Regions from separate parts of the Priestia sp. RMT2NF4 genome, predicted to be linked through region 2. Evidence: riboswitches for the same ligand, from Rfam matches in the RefSeq annotation. Region 2 holds a riboswitch; each other region holds the start of a gene.
The links. A riboswitch is a leader RNA that binds a small molecule or an ion and turns the genes downstream of it on or off. The one in region 2 is predicted to bind ZMP and ZTP.

Region 1: another riboswitch for ZMP and ZTP. It lies ahead of ACMX9J_RS14615 (APC family permease); the one in region 2 lies ahead of ACMX9J_RS22565 (phosphoribosylaminoimidazolecarboxamide formyltransferase).
Region 3: another riboswitch for ZMP and ZTP. It lies ahead of ACMX9J_RS02950 (phosphoglycerate dehydrogenase); the one in region 2 lies ahead of ACMX9J_RS22565 (phosphoribosylaminoimidazolecarboxamide formyltransferase).

What each region holds. Positions count from the first base shown of each region.
Region 1 covers NZ_JBLQZO010000003.1:212,655-215,938, forward strand. Annotated here, with positions in the region: gene ACMX9J_RS14605 (DUF3311 domain-containing protein) at 1-169, opposite strand, end outside; gene ACMX9J_RS14610 (cupin domain-containing protein) at 525-1,124, opposite strand; ZMP/ZTP riboswitch at 1,511-1,589, shown strand; gene ACMX9J_RS14615 (APC family permease) at 1,646-3,241, shown strand.
Region 2 covers NZ_JBLQZO010000007.1:29,794-33,077, reverse strand. Annotated here, with positions in the region: gene ACMX9J_RS22565 (phosphoribosylaminoimidazolecarboxamide formyltransferase) at 60-1,226, opposite strand; ZMP/ZTP riboswitch at 1,276-1,354, opposite strand; gene ACMX9J_RS22560 (YitT family protein) at 1,590-2,174, opposite strand; gene ACMX9J_RS22555 (HD domain-containing protein) at 2,876-3,284, opposite strand, start outside.
Region 3 covers NZ_JBLQZO010000001.1:592,889-596,172, reverse strand. Annotated here, with positions in the region: gene ACMX9J_RS02960 (DUF6143 family protein) at 1-145, opposite strand, end outside; gene ACMX9J_RS02955 (hypothetical protein) at 422-883, opposite strand; gene ACMX9J_RS02950 (phosphoglycerate dehydrogenase) at 1,008-2,207, opposite strand; ZMP/ZTP riboswitch at 2,376-2,454, opposite strand; gene htpG (molecular chaperone HtpG) at 2,665-3,284, shown strand, end outside.

The DNA of each region.
Region 1 (3,284 bases), on a different contig from region 2:
AAATGATAAATGTACACACAGGCGTTAAGAAGACCCATAAAAATAACCATAAATGCAAAATAGGTAATCCAAAAATAATTGGATGAATGTTATTTACAAAAGGTAAAAAAGCGAATTGAGCAATAAACGGAATGATGAATAAAATAAATATTATGAATTTTCTGTTCAATTTTTACTCCTCCTCTAAAATTTATCTAACAATGTTCACTATGATAGCAAGTCTGACATAGTAAAGCAATAAGTTTTTTGAAAATTTCGTTATAAATTACGAAAATTTTTTTAGAAAAACAAAAAAAGGGTATGAGAAGAAGATATTTGAAATGATTAGGGAAGAAAAAGCAGGGGAGAACCTAAGCGCAGTTGCCTTTGAAACAAAAAAAGAACGGAAAAGAAGAAAGGTAGTTTTCTCGATGAGATAAAGTATATTGCTATTGCATTAAAGAAAAAGAATTTGTATGTTCAAATATAGATTTATGGAAGCTATAAAAACGAGCAAATAAAAAAACTAGACAATAAGTGCTTGTCTAGTTCCACCACTCTGTCAATGGTCCTTTGTCGCCATAAACAGGATCTGTTGTAGGAATAGGTACTTGTGCAATTTCATCAAATACGTGAGGGCGATCCGTTTGTTTTCCTGTTCGTAAGTTGTAATCCATGCCCTCTGGATAAGCTCCAACCACTTTAAAATCAGCAGTTGACTGCAGACGCATATGTCCTGTACCTGCAGGGAGTACGAGTACATCCCCAGCATGCACCACGATATTTTCTCCCATATGTCCACCTAGTTTTAAGCGTGCAGATCCGCTAATTACACCTAGTGCTTCATGAGAATTGCTGTGGTAATGGTGAAAATCATATATGCCGCCTACCCAGCTGTTTTTCCAGTTGTGAGAATTAAAAATGCTCTCTACTTTCTCTTTCTTACTAATAAATACGTGTTCATACAACAAAACTGGAAGACGAGGGTGATTTGGAATGGTTCCGTCGTCATCAAAATAAAGAACTTTTACATTTGCATAATTCATAAGCATCCCTCTAACAATCTTTTTTCGTAATTTTCCCTGTTTTTTGCTTGCGTAAACAGAGAAGTTTGCTCGAAGTACTTCATTCGTTGCGAAGTGCATGATATGTAGGTGTTAACGTTTTCCCAAAAGAAGTCTCCCACTTCAAGCGTAGCTAAGTGGTGGGCAGTTTACTTTAGTATCTTTTCTTCATATTGTATATAAGTAAAGGGGCTAGTGCAAGAATTCTATGGATATATAGATGTTAATTCGTATTTTGTAAATGAATAATATATATTAATATAATTTTTAGAAGATGATATGCTCGTGAAGTAAAAGAATCAAATAATAAGCAAGGTTAGAGTTTTAGTTGTTTTTTGTAATTAGGAAGAGATTTTAAGAAGATTTATTCGGAATTTTACGAATAATTCATTACTTTTGTAAAAGTAATGTAAACATTTTTGTGTATTGAGTAATAGTAATGAATGTTATATACTGATAAAAAATATATTCCTATATGTGACTGGCGCAACATGGATGACCATGGGGGAGCATATAGCGTATAAGCCGCGCGCCTGGGCAAACACTTGAGAAAATTTCGCAAGTGTTTTTTTTATTTTCCTAGGGAAGAGGAGTAGATTTGGATGAGCAATATGCAAAGGAAGATGGGAACATTTGCTTTAACCATGACAGGCATAGGTTCGATTATCGGTTCAGGATGGCTGTTTGGAGCATGGAAAGCAGCTCAAATTGCAGGACCCGCGGCTATTTTTTCATGGGTTATTGGAATGGTAGTTATTTTGACCATTGCCCTATCGTACGCTGAACTGGGCGCGATGTTTCCGCAAGCAGGGGGGATGGTTAAATATCCTCAGTATTCACACGGATCATTTATTGGATTTTTGGCTGCTTGGGCTAACTGGATTTCAATCGCTTCAACGATAACAGTGGAGGCTATTGCATCTGTGCAATATATGAGTACTTGGCCGTGGAAATGGGCTCGCTGGACTCATGAATTAGTAGACAATGGCATTTTAACGTCCAAGGGGTTGGCAGTTGCGTCTCTGTTATTATTCATTTACTTTTTTGTGAACTATTGGACGGTAAATCTCTTTGCTAAAGCAAACTCATTTATTACGATTGTTAAATTAATTATTCCTGGTTTAACGGCAGGGGCTTTATTTTTTGCTGGTTTTCATAGCGGGAACTTTTCAAGTGAGCATGGGGTAGCACCTTACGGATGGGCGAGTGTTTTAACGGCAGTGGCAACATCAGGTATCGTGTTTGCATTTAATGGGTTTCAAAGTCCTGTAAATATGGCAGGAGAAGCAAAGTCACCTAATAAATCGATTCCGGTAGCTGTAATTGGTTCAATTTTTATTGCTGGAATTGTATACATTATATTACAAATTGTTTTTATCGGAGCAGTAAGTCCGTCATCAATTGCGGATGGATGGAATCATTTGAATTTTAATTCTCCTTTTGCTGATTTAGCGATTGCGCTTGGAATTAACTGGCTAACAATTGTGTTATACGCAGATGCATTTGTTTCTCCTTCCGGCACAGGTGCTACATATACGGCAACGACTTCTAGAATGTTATACGGGATGCAGCAAAATGGATATTTGCCAAAGATATTTGGTACTCTTCATCCACTTTACAATGTCCCGCGCCCAGCTATGTGGCTAAATTTAGCAGCCTGCTTTTTGTTTCTCTTTTTATTTAGAGGATGGGGTGTCTTAGCAGAAGTGATCTCAGTAGCGACGCTTATCTCTTATATTATGGGCCCTGTAGCGCTTATAACATTAAGAAAAACGGCTTCACACTTTTACCGTCCATTTTATTTAAAAGGGGCATCAGTTATTGCGCCATGCGGCTTCGTTTTTGCTTCTTTGACGCTTTACTGGGCAAGGTGGCCACTTACAGGTGAAGTGATTTTTATTATGGCAATTGGCCTGCCAGTTTATTTTTATTACCAAGCGAAAAATAAATGGGTGGGCTTTAAAAAAGAATTTTTAACCGGGGCTTGGATGCTTATCTATTTAGCGTGCATGATTTTTATTTCCTACATAGGAAGCGAAAAATTCGGAGGCAAAAATATTTTACCTTTCGGATGGGATATGCTAGTGATTGCTTGCGTATCATTAGCCTTTTATTACTGGGGAATTAAAAGTGGCAAATCTAACCGATATATGAAAGAAGCTGAACAAATCAATCAAGAAAATTTTAAATCTAAATAAAAAACACGAGCCGGTGCTCGTGTTTTTATTTAGATGAATGGAG
Region 2 (3,284 bases):
AAGAGCCAGTCCCTTTATAAGTCTTGGCTCTTTTGGGCTAATTATATTTAATTCATAGCTCAATGATGGAATACACGTATACCTGAATGTGCCATGATCATTCCATATTCATTTGCTGCCTGTGTAACTTGTTCATCTCGTAAAGAATTTCCTGTTTGAATCACATATTTAACGCCACTTTGAGCTGCACGATCTATATTATCACGGAAAGGTAGAAAAGCATCGGATGCATAGGAAACGCCTTTTAATCCTTTTAGCCATTCTTGTTTTTCACTCTTACTTAGCCTAGCAGGGACCTCTTCAAAACACCGTTTCCATTGTTCATTTTCTACCTCAGTAATATCATCATTCAGCCATCCATCAATGGCATTATTCACTTCTACACGAGAAATGCCTTCTTTGAACTTCATGTTAAGGGCCCTTGGATGCTGTCTTAACCACCAGTTATCAGCTTTTTCAGCTGCCAACCTTGTACAATGAATACGAGACTGTTGTCCAGCACCAATTCCAATTGTTTGGCCATCTAATGTGAAGCAAACAGAGTTTGATTGTGTATATTTTAATGTAATAAGAGCAACAAGAAGGTCTCTCTTTGCATGATCAGGGATATCACATTGAGTCGTAACAATATGATTAAAAACTTCTTTCTCAATCTGTACATCATTTCTTTGTTGTTCTAGAGTAATGCCAAATACCGTTCTTTTTTCAATTGGATCAGGCACATAGTTTGGATCAATTTCTAAAATTAGATATTTTCCTTTCTTTTTCTGTTTCAAAATCTCTAATGCTTCTTGAGTGTAGCGTGGTGCAACAATCATATCAGAAACCTCTTTTTTGAGGAGAGTAGCTACAGTTATATCCACTTCATCACTAAAAGCAGCACAATCTCCAAATGAAGACATCCTATCTGTCCCACGCGCTCTTGCATAAGCAGTCGCTAAAGGAGACAGGTCTAAGCCTTTAACAAAATAGGATTCAGTAAGTGTCTCATTTAGTGGAGAGTACACAGCTGCACCTGCTGGACTCACATGTTTAAAAGAAGCTGCTGCAGGTTGACCAGTCGCCTGTCGAAGCTCCCGGACCAGTTGAAAAGCGTTTAATACATCTAGAAAGTTAATATAACTCGCTTCTCCATTTAAGATTTTAATAGGCTTGTTCTTAGCATTCTGAACTTTAGCTTCACTTTGATTTGGATTCATCCCATATCGTAAACAAATTTCTTTCACTTAAAAATCTCCTTTCTAAATAAAAAAAAGTATTTGAACTCATGTTCAAATACTTTGCCCAGGCGTACGGCCGTTATCTATGTGCTTCCTCATGGTCCTCCATGTTTACGCCAGTAACACATAGTCTGTTTTATAAGAAAATTTTACATAATAAAAGTAATTTTAACAATACCTTTATCAAAATTTTTCTTTTTAAATTATATATCATATACAAATCTAATTTACATAACAGGTACTCTAGGAACCAACCATAAAAGAGAACCCTTTAGTCAATCTCAGAGTTGTTATAAGAGACCTTTAAATTTATAAAAATCAAGAAGAGGAAAAAATAGAGGATAGAAGATGCTCATTTTATAATCTAAATTATTCTTTTTTAGTAATTAACGAAGTTGTCATTCCACCTATAAAAATTGTGGAACATGAAAAAAGAAACGTTTTAGGTCCTAATAAAGGAAGACCGGCTGTTATGATAAAACCATCGATAATTAAAATAACCATTCCTATGTTTAGAGAAAAGGCCTTTGATATAAGTTGGGCTAGTAAATCTGTTCCTCCAGTGCTTGTCTCATATCGAAGCATAAGACCAACTCCCGTTCCAATACATATTCCTCCAAAAATCACACTAGGAAAAACAGAAAGCTGAAACTGGTCTTTAATAGGTTCTAACCAATCAATTAATAAAGAAGAAATAACTAACCCATAAAAACTATTATAAAAATAAGTTCTTTCATAAACCCAAGCAAACCAGCATAATGGAAAACCCAAAATAATAATCATCACACCTGTAGGAAATTCAAAATAATAGTGAAGGATGAGAGCAATCCCAATTGTTCCTCCATCTAACAAATAATGAGGAACTAAAAATCCATTAATTCCTATACTTAACAATAAGCTTCCGACTAGAACAACCGGTATTTTCCGAATAATAATAATCACCTTTTTAGTCAATTTGTCTTTTACTATATGTATAAGCTTTAGCTAGCTGTCATGAATGTTTTTTATCGGAAAAGAGCTTAGAATAATTTATTCTAAGCTCTTTTTAATTTTATAGATCAGGGAGTCTTTAAAAAATATGGATTCAGAGCCGGAAGCATTCTAACTACACTATATGTTTTCATTCTTTATCAGGCAACTTGCCTAAATTGAATACTTTTTTATCATTTGAGCAAACTACTCAAGACGCCGTGAGGCATCTGCGAAAATCCTTACTACAATAGAGCAGAAAAACCTACTGTCGAGTAGGTTTTTCACTTTTTAAGTTGTATAAGATATACACCCGTAGTTAACATAGAGCCTCTTTAAGGAACCAAGCAAACGAAAAAACCTTTATAAATAAGGGTTTTTTTATTAGGTATGCGGTTTCTTATACATATGCAATACCCCATTATATATGGCTTTTTTTAGAAATAAATGTTAATATATAAAAGATAAATTCCATAATGATGATGTTCAAAAAGCCACCTCTATCGACGACCAGAGGTGGCTTTTTATTTTGCTTACCTTTTGACTGGACAAATTATCACCTAATACTATATTTTAGATATGTACATGTATATATTTCACTTTTATCAACTATTAAAAGCAGCTATGATCAACCACACATGTAAGAAAAGCACCTTATTTAACTAAATAAGGTGCTTTTCTCTTTACTAAGTATTAAGAACTCTAACGAATGTTCCTTTTAAGGACTTTTCTAGAGCATACTCATTTAATTCTCTTACTTTGGTGGAGAGCTCTGTAGCTTTCTTTATTCGGCCATTCCCTACCAACACAAAAGGATCAATAATCCGAACTTTTTTCTTTTGGTGTATGTCATAATCTCCCTCATCATTTGTCATCTTTTTACCTATGCCTTTCATTTTTTGTAGCAATTCATGGTCTTTACTGTCAATTACCTTTTTCCAAACTGTTTCATCATCCGATAATAAGTCATCCATATGAATAATCTGCTTGGCCATTGCTATCTTTAATATATCCGTTAGTATGGCATACCCATATACATTTAATGGATGAAGAAAGAAGTCAATTACCTCTGTATAATAAGCTTTAACACACCAT
Region 3 (3,284 bases), on a different contig from region 2:
CTAACCCGCCCCAAGCATTTCTATTTCCACCGAAACGAATAGGCTCAGTTTGTCCAACAAAATAGTCTCCTTTTAACGATTGATATAAAGGATTAGGTATATTCACCGCTTTAATATACGGTTTGTTCGACTCGTAATTTGACATACAATCATCTCCTTTTTGTATTATATTTTATGAGTTTTTTCTGTAAATACTTGGACACATGCATATATAAATATATTTAATCTTTATATAAATGCAAAAAGATAGACCCGGTACTGAGTCTATCTTTTCCTATCGCTTTTACAAAAAAAATTTCCTCTTGGCCCTTTCCTTACTAATGCCCTCGTCGACTGCTGGCGTATAAACGGATTGTTTTTTGACTTTATATTCCGATGCTTTTTTAATCCGTCTACTATCCCTTCTTAAAGTAGTAATCACCTATTCTTTTGTAGTCATAAAATGAAGAATCCTTACCTTTTTTTCACAATACTCAATAATTTCATAACAGGTTGTGAGGATATCATGTCTAGACAGTTCTATTTCATCCAATACAAACTTTGAAAGCTGCTTTTGCAGAACCTCCAGCTTTTTGCTGTCTTCTTCATCGATCCACAGTCCTTCCGTAATACATACATCTGCTAGTTTGTTAATAGATTGAGCCGTCCAGTTTAAGCCGGCTGAAGAAACGGTTATTGTCAGTAAATCATTTTTTATAGCTAAAATAACCTGACACACATGGGTATAGGCATCAACTTTCTTTTGGATAAATGCTTTGCGAAGCTCTTGCTTGTATTGCTCTTTCGACACCGCTATAGCTACGACAGACGTAATGAAAGTTCCTGCCAGCGCGATGAGTGACCCTATCAAAATCCCTATCATTTCTCCTGACAAAACGTTCACCTCTTTAAAGGTATTTCTATATGCTATGGGAATGAAGGAAATGATATGAAGATAAGTACCATGTAAAAACAGCCCTAACTTAGAAAAGTTAGGGCTGAAACACTAAAATAGGATGATAACCAAATTAGATAATGCGACTTGTAATAATTCCTTCAATTTGACCAATTTTTTCTTCTAGCTCAGGCACAATCTCGTCACTTACTTGATTGTCAATATCGATCATTGTATACGCATATTCACCGCGGCTTCTGTTCACCATATCTGCGATGTTTAAATTGTAGTTTGAGAATACTTGCGTAAGTTGTCCTACCATATTCGGTACGTTGTGATGGAAAGCAGCTACGCGTTTTTTCCCAGTGTAAGGAAGAGATGCATTCGGGAAGTTCACTGAATTTTTAACGTTTCCTGTTTCTAAGAAATTTTTCACTTGACGTGCTGCCATTACCGCACAGTTTTCTTCTGATTCTTGAGTTGATGCCCCTAAATGAGGAATTGGCACAACATTTTTCATGTTCAAGACATTTTGATTTGGGAAATCTGTAATATATCGACCAACTTTTCCACTTTCAAGAGCAGCTTTCATATCTTCTTCGTTTACAAGCTCACCGCGTGAGAAGTTCAAAATATGAACATCTGGTTTCATGATGCTAAACGTCTCTTTATTGAAAACACCTTTTGTATCGTCCGTTAATGGAACGTGAACCGTAATATAGTCAGATGCTGCAAATAGTTCTTCTAGAGACATTGCACGCTGTACGTTGCGAGACAAATTCCAAGCTGTATTAACAGAAATGAATGGATCAAAACCAATTACGTCCATATCTAAATCAAGCGCGTCGTTTGCTACAAGAGCACCAATTGCACCTAAACCAATAACGCCTAATGTTTTACCTTTGATTTCTTTTCCAACAAACTGTTTTTTACCTGCTTCAACTAACTTAGGAATTTGATCACCTTGGCCGTCTAATCCTTTTGTCCATTCAACTCCAGCAAATAAGTTACGAGAAGAAGCCATAATTGTAGTTAAAACCATTTCTTTTACTGCGTTTGCATTAGCTCCTGGCGTATTAAATACAACGATACCTTGCTCCGTGCAAGCGTCCACCGGTATATTGTTAACCCCTGCTCCAGCTCGTGCAATAGCTTTTAAATTTTGGTCAAATGCCATGCTGTGCATGTTAAAGCTACGCACGACAATCGCATCTGGATTTTCGCTGTCGTTGTCAATTTGATAACCTTCTTGATTAAAAACATTTAGACCTTTTTGTGCAATGTTGTTTAATGTTTTGATTGTTTGTACTTTTTCTAATGTTAATGTGCTCATTTTGTACTCTCCTCTGATTATCATCGTAGTTTTACATGTTTTTACCTTTGGATAAAGGAACTTCATTTTTAATTTTTTTAAAAGTCTGGTTTTTTAGCCTACATGTCTGATAACTTCTATATCCTCTCCCCCTAAACAGAAAGAGGTAAGAGATATGTATTAATCCCTTACCTCTGCCCAGGCGAACGGCTACGTCACTATATGCTTCCTCACGGTTATCCGCGTTTCGCCAGTCACATATAGTCTTTGAAATTAAGTATATTCTAGCAAACTCTTTCAGAACGTTCAACCTTTTTTTAAAAGTTTGCTTTTTTCAGTCTAATTTTTAATCTCTTTGGTGAATCTCCTAATATATTGACAAATACCCTAATACATGTTAAATAAAAAGAGTGATTAGCACTCTATCTATTCAAGTGCTAATTATTTTGTAAGCCCTATTTGGAAAGGAGAACTTCTTATGTCAAAAAAAGAATTTAAAGCCGAATCAAAGCGATTATTAGAGATGATGATTAATTCCATCTATTCTCAAAAAGAAGTATTTTTGAGAGAACTTCTATCAAATTCAAGCGATGCAATTGATAAAATTTATTACAAAGCTTTAACAGACGACTCCTTGCGTTTTAACAAAGAAAGCTATTACATAAAAGTAACACCCGATAAAACTAACCGTACCTTAACCATTACGGATACTGGAATTGGCATGACGCAGGAAGAGCTTGAAAGCAGCTTGGGCACAATTGCGAGAAGCGGTTCTCTTGCATTTAAAAACGAAAATGAAACAAAGGATGGGCACACGATTATCGGCCAATTCGGCGTTGGGTTTTACGCAGCGTTTATGGTGGCAGATGTCGTAACCGTAATTAGTAAAGCGTTAGGCAGCGATGAAGCCTATAAATGGGAATCTACTGGTGCTGATGGTTATACAATCGAACCTTGCGAAAAAGAAACGGTCGGAACTCAAATTATTTTAAAAATTAAAGAAAATACAGAAGATGAAACGTATGATGAGTATCTAGAAGAGTATCGTTTAAAAGAAATCATTAAAAAGTATTCAGACTTTATCCGCTACCCGATTAA